One region of the Colwellia sp. MB02u-10 genome, then DNA from elsewhere that is predicted to be linked to it. Evidence: predicted binding sites of a transcription regulator. Region 1 holds the regulator's gene; the other holds the start of a gene.

Region 1 (7,928 bases):
TGAATGATATCTTCCGGTAAACCCTCTTTAATATGGGTGTTTTCTGGCGCAATATTAAAGGCAGTTGCATGTGCTAACATCGCTTTTTGATGATGTTTTAACATCGAGCGATTATAATCACTGGCATTAAACTCTGGGATTTCTATGGCAATATTAACTGGCGTACCCGGGAATGAGTTAACTAGGTGTAAATTAGCTTTCATGACTTGGGTTAGCTGTTTAGCTTCTGCTGTGATTTTGTTATTAAGCGCTTTATGTTCTTCCTCTTCACTACCAATGTTTAACGCGGCAAGAATATTACCGTTATCAGGCCATAAATGCTCTTTCACGAGTAAAACAGGGCAAGGACATTTACGCAGAATATGCCAATCGGTAGGAGTAAATATGACAGATTTGAATTTGTCGTGTTGATGAGTACCTTTAATAACAATGTCATAGCCATTATCGAGTACTTGAGCAATAATTTGCTCAAAGGGACGGTTATGCCATATAACTCGACAATCGATAGAAATTCCGCTTAAATCAAGGTCAGCGAGTAAAGACTCTAGCCATTGAGTGCGATCATTAATAACTGATTGGCGCATGGCTTCACGCTCATCACTTGACAGCATGGTGGTCATTTCATAAGAAAAATCATAGATGGTCAAAAATGCGGTAATGCTAGCGCCTGTTTTACGCGCTAATTCTATCGCCCGGTTTACCGCTTTTTGTTCTTCTGTTGTTGGGTCAACAATCGCGAGTATTTTTTGATACTTTTCCATAGCTAATTCCTTTATCAATTGTCTACTAGTGTTATAACAATAGTCTACTTTGAAGCAATAATAGTTGTCTTAAATCAAATTATTATGCTGTCGACGATAAATAATATTTCACGCTAACCATAGCGTGAAATACCTTAATAAGGCAATGTAGAAAAGCAGGTGTTAGCGTTACATTAAAGTGCGGCACATTCGTTTAATTTGTCGAAACTTAGAATAGTAATGAGTTTACCATCAACGGCAATTAAACCATTTTTATGAAAACGGTTAAGCAAACGGCTGATGGTCTCAACCGTTAAACCAATATAGTTACCAATATCACTGCGAGTCATAGATAAACGAAACTCAGATGGAGATAAACCACGGGCATGGTAACGAATACTTAAGGTACTGATAAATGTTGCTAGTCGTTGCTCGGCATTTTTACGATTAAGTAATGTTAGCATCTCTTGATCTTCACGGATCTCAGTACTCATCATACGCAAAATTTGTTTTTTTAATTTTGGCATGCTGTTCGATAAATTATCGAGCGTATTATAAGGGATCTCACAAACCATTGAGGTTTCTAGCGCTTTAGCGAAACTTGGATGTTCAGCATTAGCAATAGCATCAAAGCCAAGTAAATCACCCGCTAAATGAAAGCCAGTAATCTGTTCTTCACCGTGTTTATTAATGGTGTAGGTTTTAAATGTACCCGAACGGATGGCGTAAAGCGCATGCATGGGTTGACCATCGTTAAATATTTGCTCGCCTTTATGGATCGGCAGCTTACGGTCGATAATATTGTCTAAAGATTCTAACTCTTTATCATTGAGGGAAAAGGGTAAACATAATTCACTAAGACTACAGTTTTGGCAGTGAATATGTTGATGAATAGTGCATGATTTATAATTCATAATATCCTTTAAAATTTTTCATGATGTACCCATGAATTTTTCCATGATTTTATATATATATAATGTCCATATCAGGTACGTTATATATATGAAATTAGTATAGTATAGATGCCGTATGAAATCACTAAGCTGGCTGCCATCTTTCTAAATAGTGTATGACTCAATAATGATTTAATACTTATAGTACCTAGTGATACTGAAAGTAAAGCAGGTAAGGTGCCTAGTCCAAAGAAAAACATGATTAAGGCACCATCAAGGGGATCGGCACTAGCCAATGCCCAAGTTAGTGTAGAATATACCAAGCCACAAGGTAACCAGCCCCAGAGTGCGCCTAAAGCGAAAGCACTTTTTACGTTTTTAATGGGAATAAATTTTTTAGTTTGTGGTGCTATGTAGCGCCAAATATTCTTGCCTAAATGTTCAACGCGGCTTAACCACATAAACCACTGGCCTAAATACAAACCTAATAAGATAAGAAAAACACCCGCAACAGTTTTTAACAGTGAAACAGGTACGCCGATATTTTTGGTCGCCATTGAACTGGTGAATGCGACGAGAGCGCCAATAAGACTATAAGAGGCGATACGACCAAAGTTATAGGCCAATATAATTGCGTATTTTTTATGCCGAGAGGTATCAGAAATCGCCGTCGTCAGCATGGTGCTGATGCCACCACACATGACTATACAATGGCCTGAGCCTAATAATCCGATGATAAATGCGGAGAAAAAATCAAGGCTCATAGACTATTTTTTTACCTGTGCGTCTGCTTGCTCTTGTGAGGTGTTTTTTTTGTCTATCTGTTTTTTTATTGGCGTAGCATTATTGCTTTGATGAATGCTTTTTTTATCATTATCATCTTCAAATAAAATGCTCATGCCTTGCTTTTCTAAATCATCAAATTGCTCAGTTTTTACCGCCCAAAAAAAGAGATAAATACCAATAGCGGTAAGTAAAATAGCAATAGGAATTAATACGTATATCACACTCATTTTTTTAATAACCTTAAAGAATTACTTACCACTAATATTGAACTGGCCGACATACCAATGACTGCCATATATGGCGCTATATAGCCCATAACCGCTAATGGCAATACAATGGCATTATAACTAAAAGCCCAAAGGTAATTTTGCTTTATAATTCGCGCAGTACTTAAGGATACCTGTCGCAGTGTTTGCACACCTTTGAGTTTATTGTTCAGTAATATCACATCCGCACCGCTTTTAGCAATATCAGTACCACTGCCCATGGCAATGGACAAATGCGCCGCGCCCAATACTGGAGTATCGTTTACGCCATCACCTATCATAGCTACAGCATGTGAGGCTTGCTGTAGTTTAATAGCATTGACTTTGTCTTGTGCAGTTAAATCTGCTTGTACGCTATTAAGTTGCAGCTTTGCTTGTAATTTATTACAGCCTTGTCGGTGATCACCCGATAACATAACAGTTTTAATGTTTTCATGATGTAAAAAATCAATTAATGCTTTAGCATCTTCACGCAGGCCATCATGTAAATAAAATTCAGCAACTAACTTATCATCTTGCATTAATACGCACTGCGCACTGTGCGCACTGTTGTCATTATGACTGAGTAGCCATGAGTTTTTACCAATTCTGTAATGCTGGTTATTAACCTCACCAGAAATACCGGCACCTGGCGCAACCACCACTTGAGTTGTTGTTTGGCTAAAATCACGAAACGGGCTAAAGGCTTTTGCTAGGGGGTGAGCAGAGTGTGCTTCTAAGGCCGCCGCAATAGCTAACACTTGTTGTTGCCCATCCGGAGCGTTTTTATCTGCAAATGCGCCATAAGTTTTGACTTCTGTAATGGTAAATTCACCCGTCGTTAAAGTGCCAGTTTTATCAAAAGCCATCACCTCAATTTCAGGCATAGTTTCTAGTACATGTGCTGATTTAATCATGATCCCTTCACGGTTAAGGCGAGTAGTTGCACAAGTTAATGCCGTAGGTGTTGCTAATGACAAAGCACAGGGACAAGTTACCACTAAAACAGATAAGGTGATCCAAAACGCTTCTGCTGGTTGATGTTGAGACCAATATATTGCGGTAACAATGGCAACAACTAGGATAAGAGCAACAAAATATTGGGCAATTTTATCTGACAATTGCGCCAATTTAGGTTTATGGCTTTGGGCACTCTCACTTAAGCGAATTAATTGGCTTAAAAATGATTCTTGGTTACTGTGGTTAACTTTTGCTGTTAAATTACCATCACCATTTATAGTACCGGCATAAAGATTATCTAGTGTTGTTTTATGCAATGGCAGTTGCTCACCAGAGAGCATGGCTTCATTGATTTGGCTAGTACCCGTTATTATTTCGCAATCTGCGGGTATGGTTTCACCGGGTTTTATTAAAATAATATCATCCGCTTTTAAATGTGCTGCTGAGATAAAACGTTCAATGCCCTTTTCAATTTTAGTGGCGGTCATCGGCATTAATTTTAATAAATTTGCCGAAATGTCAGCAGCGCGGCTGCGGGCCCTAAATTCTAGAAACTTACCAATCAGTAATAAGAAGGTAAACATGGACACTGACTCGAAATACACTTCACCTTGTTGAGTAAATGTTGCCCAAACGCTAGCAAGAAAAGCCAAGCTAATCGCAATAGAGACAGGTACATCCATTGAAAGTTGTCGCGCTTTCAAAGCAAAAAAAGCACTTTTATAAAACGGGAAGGCGCCATAGCTAACAATGGGTAGGGTTAAGAAAAGGCTAGCCCAGCGCAAATACTGTACATTGTACTCAGCCATATCGGCAAAAGCACCAAAGTATAAACCAAACGCGATCATCATTACTTGCATCATTAAAATGCCTGAAATACCTAAGCGTTTAATAAAGTTTTTTGCTTGTTTTTTATTGGCCTTTTCAGCTGTACTGGCTTTAAAGGGGAGGGCGTGATAGCCAATTTTATCAATTAAACTCAGTATCTCACTGAGTTTAATTTGGTTTTCTTGCCATTGGACTGTTGCTCTTTGTGTTGTGGCGTTAACATTAATTTTATTAATGCCATCGATTTTTCTGATTTGCATTTCTATTAACCAAGCACATGCTGAGCAACTTATACCTTCAATGGTTAATATAGTTTCTTTAAAGCCATCATGATAATAAGCAAACTCGTTTTGTAAGCTTTCATCATCAAGAATTTTATTGCGTTGCAGTTGTTCAGGTATTAATACTTCGCCTTTTTGCGCTGGCGCACTGCGAAAACGGTAATAGTCAGTTAAATTGTTGTCGACAATAGTTTGTGCTACCGCTTGGCAACCTATGCAGCACATAGGTTGGTTAATATTTTCAATACTCGTGGTTAAATTAATGCCATTGGGTACGGTCTCACCGCAATGAAAACAGTCTAGGTTCATTAAGCTTGGCTCATTAATTTGCTTGGGCTGTGTCCGGTGATATCGCAATAAAATCGGATTGAGGTAGGGTGATCACGGCTTGAATTTTCCAGTGATTTTCAAACGGAGTGATGGTTACCTGCCATTTACCGGACACATTTTTATCAGCTTCAAAAATGTGGGTAAAGTTACCGTTGCCGTCAGGTGTTAATACTAAAGAGAAATCTCTATCCGCTAGGGTTGGGTGATAGAAATTGACATTGAGTAAAGGAAATTCTTTTTCTATACCTGTTGGGCGAATAATGAGCTGATCGTCAACAAGTTTTAAACCAAAGTCCATCCCAAGCTTTTGCGCTTGTTTAATTTTACCCAATTCAAGGTTAATCGCTTTACCTTTTTTATAATAATCTCCAACGACCAAAGTGTCAGGATTAGTATTGGCAATAATGAACGTGGCAATGCCGGCAACTACCACGGTAAAAGGCAATATAAATACAAACCATGCCCAAGGTTCTCGGTACCAAGATGTTTTCATGAAAGTTTCTTCTTTGCTGAGAGAGTGAATATTATACGACTATTTGTAAGTGGTAACTATTAAAAAAGCGCTAATCTAGTGAACTTTAATATTTTTAAATAAAAAAAGCCTCAGTACATTACAGTTCCAAGGCTTTGTATTTAATGATTATTTTGATTTTTACTCTTGCGATAAGCTATAAATATAAGCACTAATGACATGAATTTTTTGTTCACCTAGGATTTTATCCCAAGCCGGCATTACACCAGCACGACCATTAGCAATTGACATTTCAACAGCACGCGGCGAACCACCATATAACCAAATATTATCTGTTAAGTTAGGTGCACCTAATGCAATACCCATTGCATCACTACCTTTGCCTTCGCTACCGTGACAAGCCGCACACATGGCAAATTTAACTTTACCTGCTTCTGCTGCTTTTGTGTCAACTTCACGACCACTTAAACTCAAGACATAGGCGGTAACTTCTTTAACACCTTTTTCGCCGCCTAATGCTGCACTCCAAGCTATCATGCCATTTGCCTTACGGCCATGGATGAGAGTAGCTTTGATCATTTCAGGTGAGCCACCGTATAACCAATCTTTATCAGCTAGATTAGGAAAGCCAGTAGCACCACCTGCATCAGAACCATGACACTGGGAACAGTTTTGTAAATACAAGCGTTGTCCAACTTTACGTGCAGACGTTGCTTCATCATCATTAGCGGTTGCTAAGTCAATAATTTTACGCTCTGCGTAGGCATCAAAAATAGGCCCATATTTTTCACCTGCAGCAGCAACTTCTCGGTCGTACTGTACTAACATGCCCGCTGCTTTCGCATTAGCAATGCTTGCTTTTGATTCTGATAAATTTAAAATGCCTTGGTTAGAGCTCTTCCAACCTAATAGGCCTTGAAAGTTACCTAAACCCGGATAAAGCAGTAAATAGCCAAAACCCCAGATAATGGTTAACAAGAAGAAAGTACTCCACCATTTCGGTAATGGGTTGTTCAATTCTTCAATACCGTCAAAGACATGGCCCGTAGGCTCACCTTCTTCAACGTCTGCAAAGTTCTTTAAGCAATAGTTCAATAGTAGATAACAACCCACTAATGTACCCAAGGTAAGAACGGTAATCCAAATACTCCAGAAGCTAGACATTGTTATTAGTCTCCTGTTTGTTATTTTTGTCAGAGTGCTTTAATTCAGTTTCAGTTTCAGTATCTTCTTCAAAAATTGAATTTGCCGCTTCATCAAACGCTGATTTGCGTTTTTTTGAATACGACCAAACCACAATGACAATAAATAATGCCAATATTAATAGGGCAACTAGCCCTCTAAGTGTGCCGTAGTCTATAGTTATCATTTCAGTGCATGACCTAGAGATTGTAAATATGCAATTAATGCCGTCATCTCTGTTTTACCTGCAACTGAATTTTTTGCATTAGCAAGTTCAGCTTCAGAGTAAAGCGGAATAGCATTACCTTGCTCGTCTTTATGGCTACGATTACGGGTCAAGAAATTAAATGTTGATAATTTCTTCTCCGTTAATTCGCCGTCAAGCGTATTTTCAGCTAACCATTTAAACGAAGGCATATTTGACTCAGGCACAACTGAACGAGGGTCAAGTAAATGCGCAAGATGCCAATCGTCGCTGTAACGACCACCAACACGAGCTAAATCAGGGCCTGTTCGTTTAGAACCCCATAAAAATGGATGTTCCCATACGCCTTCACCAGCAACAGAGTAGTGACCGTAACGCTCAGTTTCAGCACGAAAAGGGCGTATCATTTGGCTGTGACAAACATTGCAACCTTCGCGAATATAAATATCACGACCTTCCATCTCTAAAGCGGTATAAGGTCTTAGGTTATCAACTGGTGTTGTGGTGGCTTTTTGAAAGAACAACGGCGTAATTTCAACTAAACCACCGATACTGATTGCAAGAATAGTAAAAATAGCAAACAGACCAACATTTTTTTCAAATTTTTCATGTTTATTTTTCATTGTCGGCTCCCTAACTTATTTCAATTGGCTTAAGACTATTGTCTTTAGCATAGACTGTTTTGTACATGTTATAAGCCATCAATAAGAAACCAACAACAACCAATACACCACCAACAAAACGCATAAAGTAGAAAGGTTTAGAGGCAACTAAACTTTCAACAAAGCTATAAGTTAACGTACCATCAGTGTTAACAGCTCTCCACATTAACCCTTGCATGACACCCGAAATCCACATAGCTACTATGTACAAAACGATACCTGATGTGTGTAACCAGAAATGCACGTTGATCAACCTAGTGCTGTACATGCGACCTTGATTAAATAACACGGGAATTAAGTGGTACATAGCGCCAATTGTCACCATAGCAACCCAACCTAAAGCA
Region 2 (7,928 bases), on a different contig from region 1:
GTTTAGTGGCTTATCTTGGGTGGCTAACGAAGGCTTTTATTACTCAAGCTACGACAAACCTAAAGGGAGTGAGCTTTCAGCCAAAACGGATCAACATAAATTGTATTACCATAAGTTAGGTACTGCACAGTCGCAAGATAGCTTAGTTTTTGGTGGCAGCGAAGCACAAAAACACCGTTATGTTAGTGGTGAAGTCACTAAAGATGGGCACTATTTAGTGGTATCAGCAGCGGTATCTACCTCGGGCAACAAGCTCTTTATTAAAGATTTAACCAGCAAAAATTCGCCACTGGTTAGCGTGGTTGATAATACTGAGTCAGACACCTATATGGTCAATAGTGAGGGTGACAACTTGCTATTTGTCACCAATATGGCAGCACCTAATAACCGTGTGGTTAAAGTTAATGCACTGCAACCCAGTGCTGAGAATTGGCTTGATATTATTCCTGAAACTGAGCATGTTTTATCCGTGTCTACTGGCGGACATTACTTGTTTGCTAACTATATGAAACATGCGGCGTCTTTTATTGAGCAGTATGATTTAACTGGTAAAAAAATTCGCGATATCGCTTTACCTGAAGTAGGCACAGCTAGTGGCTTTAGTGGTAAAGCGTCGCAAAGTCAGCTTTACTATTCATTTAGTAACCAGAAAACCCCATCAACCATTTTTAGCTTAGACCTTGCAACCGGTGAGTCTGTTGTACATATGAAGTCGAAAGTAAAATTCAATAGCGATAACTTTGAATCAAAGCAGGTTTTTTATAGCTCTAAAGACGGTACTAAAGTGCCGATGATCATTACCCATAAAAAAGGCTTAGTGCTTGATGGCAGTAACCCAACGATTTTATATGGTTACGGTGGTTTCAATATCAGTCTACAACCAGAATTTAGCTCAACTCGCGCTGCTTGGTTAGAACTCGGCGGTGTCTATGCCGTAGCTAATTTACGTGGTGGTGGCGAATACGGTAAAAAATGGCATGATGCGGGTACGCAGTTGAAAAAACAGAATGTATTTGATGACTTTATTGCTGCAGCTGAATACCTGATTAAAACGCAAGTGACTTCTTCAGATAAACTTGCGGTTATGGGTGGCTCAAACGGTGGTTTGTTAGTGGGTGCTGTGATGACACAACGTCCTGAGTTATTTAAAGTAGCATTACCTGCGGTAGGGGTACTTGATATGCTGCGCTACCATACCTTTACTTCAGGTGCTGGTTGGGCTTACGACTATGGTAAATCAAACGACAATGCACAAATATTTAATTACCTGTTAGCTTACTCGCCATTACACAATGTTAAAGCAGGCACACATTACCCTGCGACATTAATCACAACCGGTGATCATGATGATCGCGTCGTGCCGGCGCATTCATTTAAGTTTGCTGCCGAGTTACAAGCAAAACAAGCGGGCGCTAACCCAACCTTAATTCGTATTGAAACGGATGCGGGTCATGGTGCGGGTACGCCAATTAGCAAAACCATTGAGCAATATGCCGATATTTATGGTTTCACATTATTTAATATGGGTGTGACGGATATTTAAGCGCTTGGCTATAATTCGTTGGTAATGAGCGATTGTAAAAGCAATCACTAACAAAAAGCCCAGCAATTGCTGGGCTTTTTAATATCGTTTTAATATAGTGTTAAGTTATAGTTTTACAGGTATAACTTTACGCTTATAACTTTACATTTATAGTGCGGCTAACTACTTAGCAAAAGTATCTTGTAGTGGTGGTACAACTTGCTTTTTACGGCTCATCACACCCGGTAACCACGTTTTACCGTCAACCAAGGTAATATCATAAGCTTTTTCAATAAGGCTGATATCATCACTTACCACTAACAACTCAGAGCCTTCTTGCATGATGTCAGTTAATAACAACATCACAGTATGACGATTACCTTCTTCTTTAACAGCTTGTAAATCAGCATATAAATCAGCTTTCATCTCGTCAAATAAAGCTAAGTCGATCACTTCTAATTGGCCAATACCCACAATATTATTCTTCATGTTGAAGTCTTTAAAATCACGTAAAACAAGTTCACGTACTGGCGTACCGGCGACTGATGACTTTACGGTGAACATTTCCATGCCCAAGCCTTTGTAATCTTCAATACCAGCAATTTCAGCCAAGGCTTCAACGCATTTTATATCAGCGGTTGTGCAGGTTGGCGATTTAAATATCACTGTGTCTGATAAAATTGCACACATCATGGCGCCAGCAATATTTTTAGGAATTTCAATACTGTGAAAATCGAACATCATTTTAATAATGGTATTGGTACAACCTACAGGGCGAACCCAAATCTCTAAAGGGGTAGACGTGGTAATATCACCCAGTTTGTGATGATCGATAATGCCTAAAACTGTGCTGTCATCAATATCATCAGGGCCTTGAATTCGGTCTGAGTGATCAACAACATAAATGCCGTCAGTATCAGCGAAACTCAATTTAAGCTCAGGTTGTTCTAAGCCAAATTTATCTAAAATGAATAGCGTTTCTGGCGAAAGTTCACCCAAGCGTGCAGGCTGTACATCTTCACCAATTTGGGTTTTTAAATATGAAAGGGCAATGGCTGAACAAATTGAATCTGAATCAGGAACTTTGTGTCCTACGGCATAAGCTGGCATAAATTGTGCTCTCCAAGCGCCGTTAAGATGATAACGGCGCTACTGTATAAGTATTTTCTAGAATATGTCGTATATTCTAGCAAAAATTATAAGCATTAGCCTAGTCACTATTTATACTCTTTTTATACGACTTTAGTAATTAAGCTTGGTGGTTTTACCCCAAAACACTTTATAAGAAAATATGGTGTAAGCAATAATCATGGGTAATACGACTGCCGCGCCAACAAAGATAACCCATAAAGATTCTCGTGCACTTGCTGCTTCAAATATAGTTAATTGAAACGGTACTATATAAGGATAAAAGCTGTAGGCTAAACCACAAAAACATAAAATAAAGAGCATAATTGCCGCTAAAAATGGTAGCCAGCAACCCAGGTCATTTTCCATTGGCACTTTACCTAAATAGCGATGCACGGTAAAAAAAGTAAAGCCAAGTAACAAAGTAATGGGAATAAGTACTATCGCTTGAACGCCACCTAACCATTTATCCATAATTTGTTGATCAATTAATAGGTTGGTGAAGCACACAGCGACAATCCCCAAAGCCATCAATATATTGGTATGCTTTGCCCATTTTGCCGCTTTACGTTGTAGTTCACCTTCAGTTTTCATTACCAGCCATGCCGCACCAATAAAGCAATAACCTGCGGTTACACAAACAGCTGATAAAGCAGAAAAACCCAGGGTTAACCATGAATCTTCAAATGAGGTGATATAGCGTCCCAGCATATAACCTTGTGATAATGTCGCTAATAATGAGCCAAATTTAAACGCGTAATCCCACTTTTTTTTGTCGGTACTAGGTGCTTTAGTACGAAAGTCGAATGATACGCCACGTAAAATCAGTCCCGCTAACATTAAGGCTGTTGGTAGATACAATGCCTGAAAAATAATGGAATGAGCTTTTGGAAACGCAATCAACAACAAGCCAATAGCCATCACTAGCCAAGTTTCATTAGCATCCCAAAATGGTCCAATGGAATAGATCATTGTGTCGCGTTGTTGCTGGTTATCTAATGGCAGTAAAACCCCAACGCCTAAGTCGTAACCATCAAGTATCGCGTAAATTAAAAATGAAAAGCCCATTAAGCCAACGAAAACTATGGGTAGCCAATCTAAAGTTGTGGGGATCATAATTTAGCTCCTAAGGTAGTGTTATTTTGTGCAGTTTGTTTATCGTCTATCATTGGGCCTGTGTCGGTTATTGACACATCGGCTTGTTCTAATATTACTGCACGATTTGCCATAACAAATAGAGTACGAATATAGGCAATCAGCAAAAAGCCATAAATAACCAGATATAAGGTTAAAGACAATACTATGTCTTCTGGTGGCGTGGTAGTTACCGCGTCTTTGGTGCGTAATATGCCCGTAACTAAATAAGGCTGGCGGCCAATTTCAGTGACATACCAACCCGCTAATGTTGCTAGCCAGCCAGAGAATGTCATGGCAATACCTGTTTTTAATAACCAAGGTGGATAGCGTTTTTTGAGAACAAATTGATAAGTGGCCAACCAAGAAAATAACAGCATTAATACACCTACGCCGATCATAATACGAAAGCTGAAAAATACCGGTGCTACAGGTGGATGTTCGCCAACAAAGTCGTTTAAACCTTTTATTTCACCTTGCGCGTCATGGGTCAAAATAATACTAGCCATGTTGGGCACTTTTACTTCAAAGCTATTTTCTCGTGTTTCTTCATTAGGTAAGGCGAATAATAATAATGGCACGCTGGTATCTGTTTCCCAAACACCTTCCATAGCGGCGACTTTTGCCGGTTGATTTTGAAATGTATTCAAGCCATGTAAATCACCAACAAAAATTTGTATTGGTATTAAAATAGCCGCTAAGGTAACTGAAAAGTTCAACGCTTGTTTTACTGACTTTTTATTGTCGCCTTTGAGCAGTCGATAGGCGGAAATACCAGAGATTAAAAATGCTGATGTTAACCCTGAAGCTAATAACATATGCATTAAGCGATAAGGCATAGACGGATTAAAAATAACCTCAAACCAACTGGTAACATGGGCGACACCGTCAATCATTTCGAAACCAGCTGGCGTGTGCATCCAAGCGTTGAGTGATAAAATCCAAAATGCCGATAAGGTGGTACCAAAAGAGACCAGTACCGTGGCAAGGGTGTGAACACGATTAGAGACTCTATCCATGCCAAACAGCATAATTGACAGAAATGACGCTTCTAAGAAGAACGCGGTCATGACTTCATAACCCAGTAATGGCCCCGCAATATTGCCAACAGTTTCCATATAACCAGGCCAATTGGTACCAAACTGGAATGACATGGTAATACCACTGACTACGCCAATAGCAAAGGTTAAGGCAAATATTCTGACCCAAAATCGGTAAACGCGTAACCAGCTTTGGTCTTGTGTTTGGTTAAAGCGCACTTTAAAAAACAGCAATATCCAGCACAAGGCAATATTGATGGTAGGAAATAAAATATGAAAACTAATATTGGCAGCAAATTGGATGCGTGAAAGCATGAAACTTGTGTCGTTAGCAATAGCTGCTGCATCTAACACGTGATGTACTCCACTAGGTTAAGTCATATAACTTGAGTTGTTTATGTTTGAGATACTGGGAGGTGAAATTTTTTGTTATCTTAGTAACAACTTATCTTTAACATCTAAAATCTTACTAATGCCTTCACCCAGTTTGAGTAAAGCGGATAGTTTTTCTGAAGACATACCTTGCATTTCATTAGTCCACTGCGTCACCATCTCCATCAGATCATGCATTTGTTTAACGCGCATTTGGGTATATTCATCTGACTCATTGCTCGGCTGCTCCATTAAGGCATCACGTAATGCCGATAATGTTGGGTCTAACTCGCGCTTTCTTCGTTCAACCACTAAGGTTCGAGCAATTTCCCAGATATCACTTGGCGCTGAGAAGTATTCCTTTCTATCGCCTGGAATATGGTGCAGTTTGATCAGGTTCCAAGATTTAAGTTCTTTTAAACCCATGCTGACATTCGATCGAGATATTTGTAGTGCTTCGCTGATTTGATCGGCATTCAGCGGTGTTTCGGTGAGCACAATAACCGCATACATTTGCCCAAGTGTACGGTTTAATCCCCAGCGTGAGCCCATTTCACCAAAGTGTAATACTAGCGATTGGGTCATAGGTGTAATTTTCATATTTCTGTCCTTCTGTCCTTTCTGAACTTTCAGTAATTTGTGAAAATTGTAACCCTTTTTTGATCTAAGTCAAGTGCGAGCCATAAATAAGGTTAGATATGTTTTTTCTGTGGAATTGATATGAGGCGTTAACAGCATAGTGTTATGAAGCACTAGGGCTGACTTTTCCTATAAAAATATAAGGCTATGACGCTAAAAAAGAAAGAATTAGCGGGTTAAACGCTCATTTGTGGTTAGATATTTAAGGGTGCTTTAATGGGTGAACATGAGGTTAAAGCCGATTAGACCGAAGCGTTATACGAAAAAACCACCGGCATTACATGCGGGTGGTTTATATTTTAGCTTGATGAGTCGTAGGTTAAGTCTACTTGTAATAACCTAAACAGGCTTCAACTTCATTTTTAGAACCCATGATCACTTCAACACGTTGATGAATATCTGTTGGCTCAATATCCATGATACGCCCTTGGCTAGTCATCGCTAAACCACCGGCTTGTTCAATTAAAAAGCTCATTGGGTTGGCTTCATACATTAAACGTAACTTGTAGGGTTTTTCTGGGTTTCTATTATCAGCCGGATAGGTAAATATACCACCACGGGTGAGAACACGATGAATATCACCTACCATAGCGGCAATCCAACGCATATTGAAGTTTTTCCCACGTGGGCCGGTATCACCGGCAAGTAAATCACTAATGTAGTTTTGCATAGGTGGTTGCCAGAAACGTTGGTTTGACATATTAATAGCAAACTCTTGCGTTTCTTCAGGCACTTGTAAATTGCGCTCAACTAATAAGTAACCGCCATGCGTGCGGTCTAAAACATAAAAGTGTGTACCGCTGCCTGTGGTCATAACTAAGGTCGTTGATGGACCATAAAGTACATAACCCGCACAAACTTGGTGATTACCTGATTGCTTAAACATATCAGGATTGCTAGCGGCCATATCTGTTGGCGCTTGGTGAATGGAGAAAATAGTACCAATTAATGAGTTAATATCGATATTTGAACTGCCATCTAAGGGATCAAATGAAACGATATATTTGCCATCTTCGTCACCTGCCACTGACGTGTCTTCTTCTTCAGAAGACACGGCTTTGACAAAGCCTGATTCTAACAAAATATCTTTAAATAACTCGTTGGCAACAACATCGAGTTTCTTTTGCACTTCACCTTGAATATTTTCATCTAAGGTCGAGCCCATTGAGTCACTTAAGTGCCCTTGGCTAACTCGAAAGGAAATTTCTTTGGTGGCAGCTAAAATAGTTTCTATTAATGAAATTAAATCTAACGGTACATTGTCTTCACGTAAAGCGGGAGCTAGTCGTTGCATAGGGTTACCTAATTACTTTAGAGTCATACTCTTATGATAGAGCATATCGTATTTTATTTTCGATGTTATGATGTAGTATACCCATTACAATAAATAATCGAACATATAAAGTGTCCTAAATATCCAATATCTACTTTACTTTTAATCACATACGCTAGCTATGGTTCAATCAAGCCTAGGCTATATCGATATAGGTACCGATGTTTAGTCTGCAACAATAAAATGTGTTCTTGAATATTTATTATTACTACTTGTTTATTACTTATTATTGCTCACTGACTTAATTTAATGGGTATTATCAAAAAATCAAAAGTTAATTTTGAACTGATTATAACAAAAATAAGCGTATTTTCAGTACTTCTAATCATTTTAATTTTAACTAAGCAGGTAATTTATTTAGCTTTACTGACTACAAGGATATGCAATGAGGTTTTTTATTAGGCTAATGGTGTTATTTTTTTACTGTGGCTTGTCAGCGCAAGTGCAGGCAAAAACAGAAAAAAGTTATACTGAATTTATTCAAGACAAGCAGATCCATCAAGGTTACTTTTCTTTTTATCTTGATGATAAAACAGGCAAAGTGTTTTTAGAAGTAGAGAACTTTGAGCAAGAATTTTTATTTCAAAGTGGCTTGCCACAGGGTGTTGGTTCAAATGATATTGGTTTAGACCGCGGCCAATTGGGTGATACTAGGTTAGTGCGTTTTGAAATAGTGGGTGATAAAGTTTTTCTGCGCCAACTCAACACTGATTATCGTGCTAATAGCGATAACATCCTTGAACAGCAAGCGATAGATGAA

What was found. Region 1 encodes FNR, which switches genes on or off when oxygen is low (the NO sensors DNR and NnrR bind a similar motif). Its sites were predicted from a motif close to TTGATCTAGATCAA; they were not measured.
Region 2: the regulator FNR is predicted to act here: its motif matches at 5,856-5,869, upstream of H4J59_RS14885 (GbsR/MarR family transcriptional regulator).

The regions. Positions count from the first base shown of each region.
Region 1 is NZ_JACGVK010000072.1:38,912-46,839, reverse strand. It holds gene uspE (universal stress protein UspE) at 1-761, opposite strand, end outside; gene fnr (fumarate/nitrate reduction transcriptional regulator Fnr) at 935-1,654, opposite strand; gene H4J59_RS02080 (sulfite exporter TauE/SafE family protein) at 1,735-2,397, opposite strand; gene ccoS (cbb3-type cytochrome oxidase assembly protein CcoS) at 2,401-2,646, opposite strand; gene H4J59_RS02070 (heavy metal translocating P-type ATPase) at 2,643-5,042, opposite strand; gene H4J59_RS02065 (FixH family protein) at 5,056-5,556, opposite strand; gene ccoP (cytochrome-c oxidase, cbb3-type subunit III) at 5,716-6,699, opposite strand; gene H4J59_RS02055 (cbb3-type cytochrome c oxidase subunit 3) at 6,692-6,904, opposite strand; gene ccoO (cytochrome-c oxidase, cbb3-type subunit II) at 6,901-7,545, opposite strand; gene ccoN (cytochrome-c oxidase, cbb3-type subunit I) at 7,556-7,928, opposite strand, start outside.
Region 2 is NZ_JACGVK010000132.1:347,674-355,601, reverse strand. It holds gene H4J59_RS14905 (prolyl oligopeptidase family protein) at 1-1,543, shown strand, start outside; gene H4J59_RS14900 (manganese-dependent inorganic pyrophosphatase) at 1,706-2,632, opposite strand; gene H4J59_RS14895 (cytochrome d ubiquinol oxidase subunit II) at 2,765-3,766, opposite strand; gene H4J59_RS14890 (cytochrome ubiquinol oxidase subunit I) at 3,763-5,139, opposite strand; gene H4J59_RS14885 (GbsR/MarR family transcriptional regulator) at 5,254-5,796, opposite strand; gene H4J59_RS14880 (class 1 fructose-bisphosphatase) at 6,161-7,129, opposite strand; gene H4J59_RS14875 (zinc-dependent metalloprotease) at 7,554-7,928, shown strand, end outside.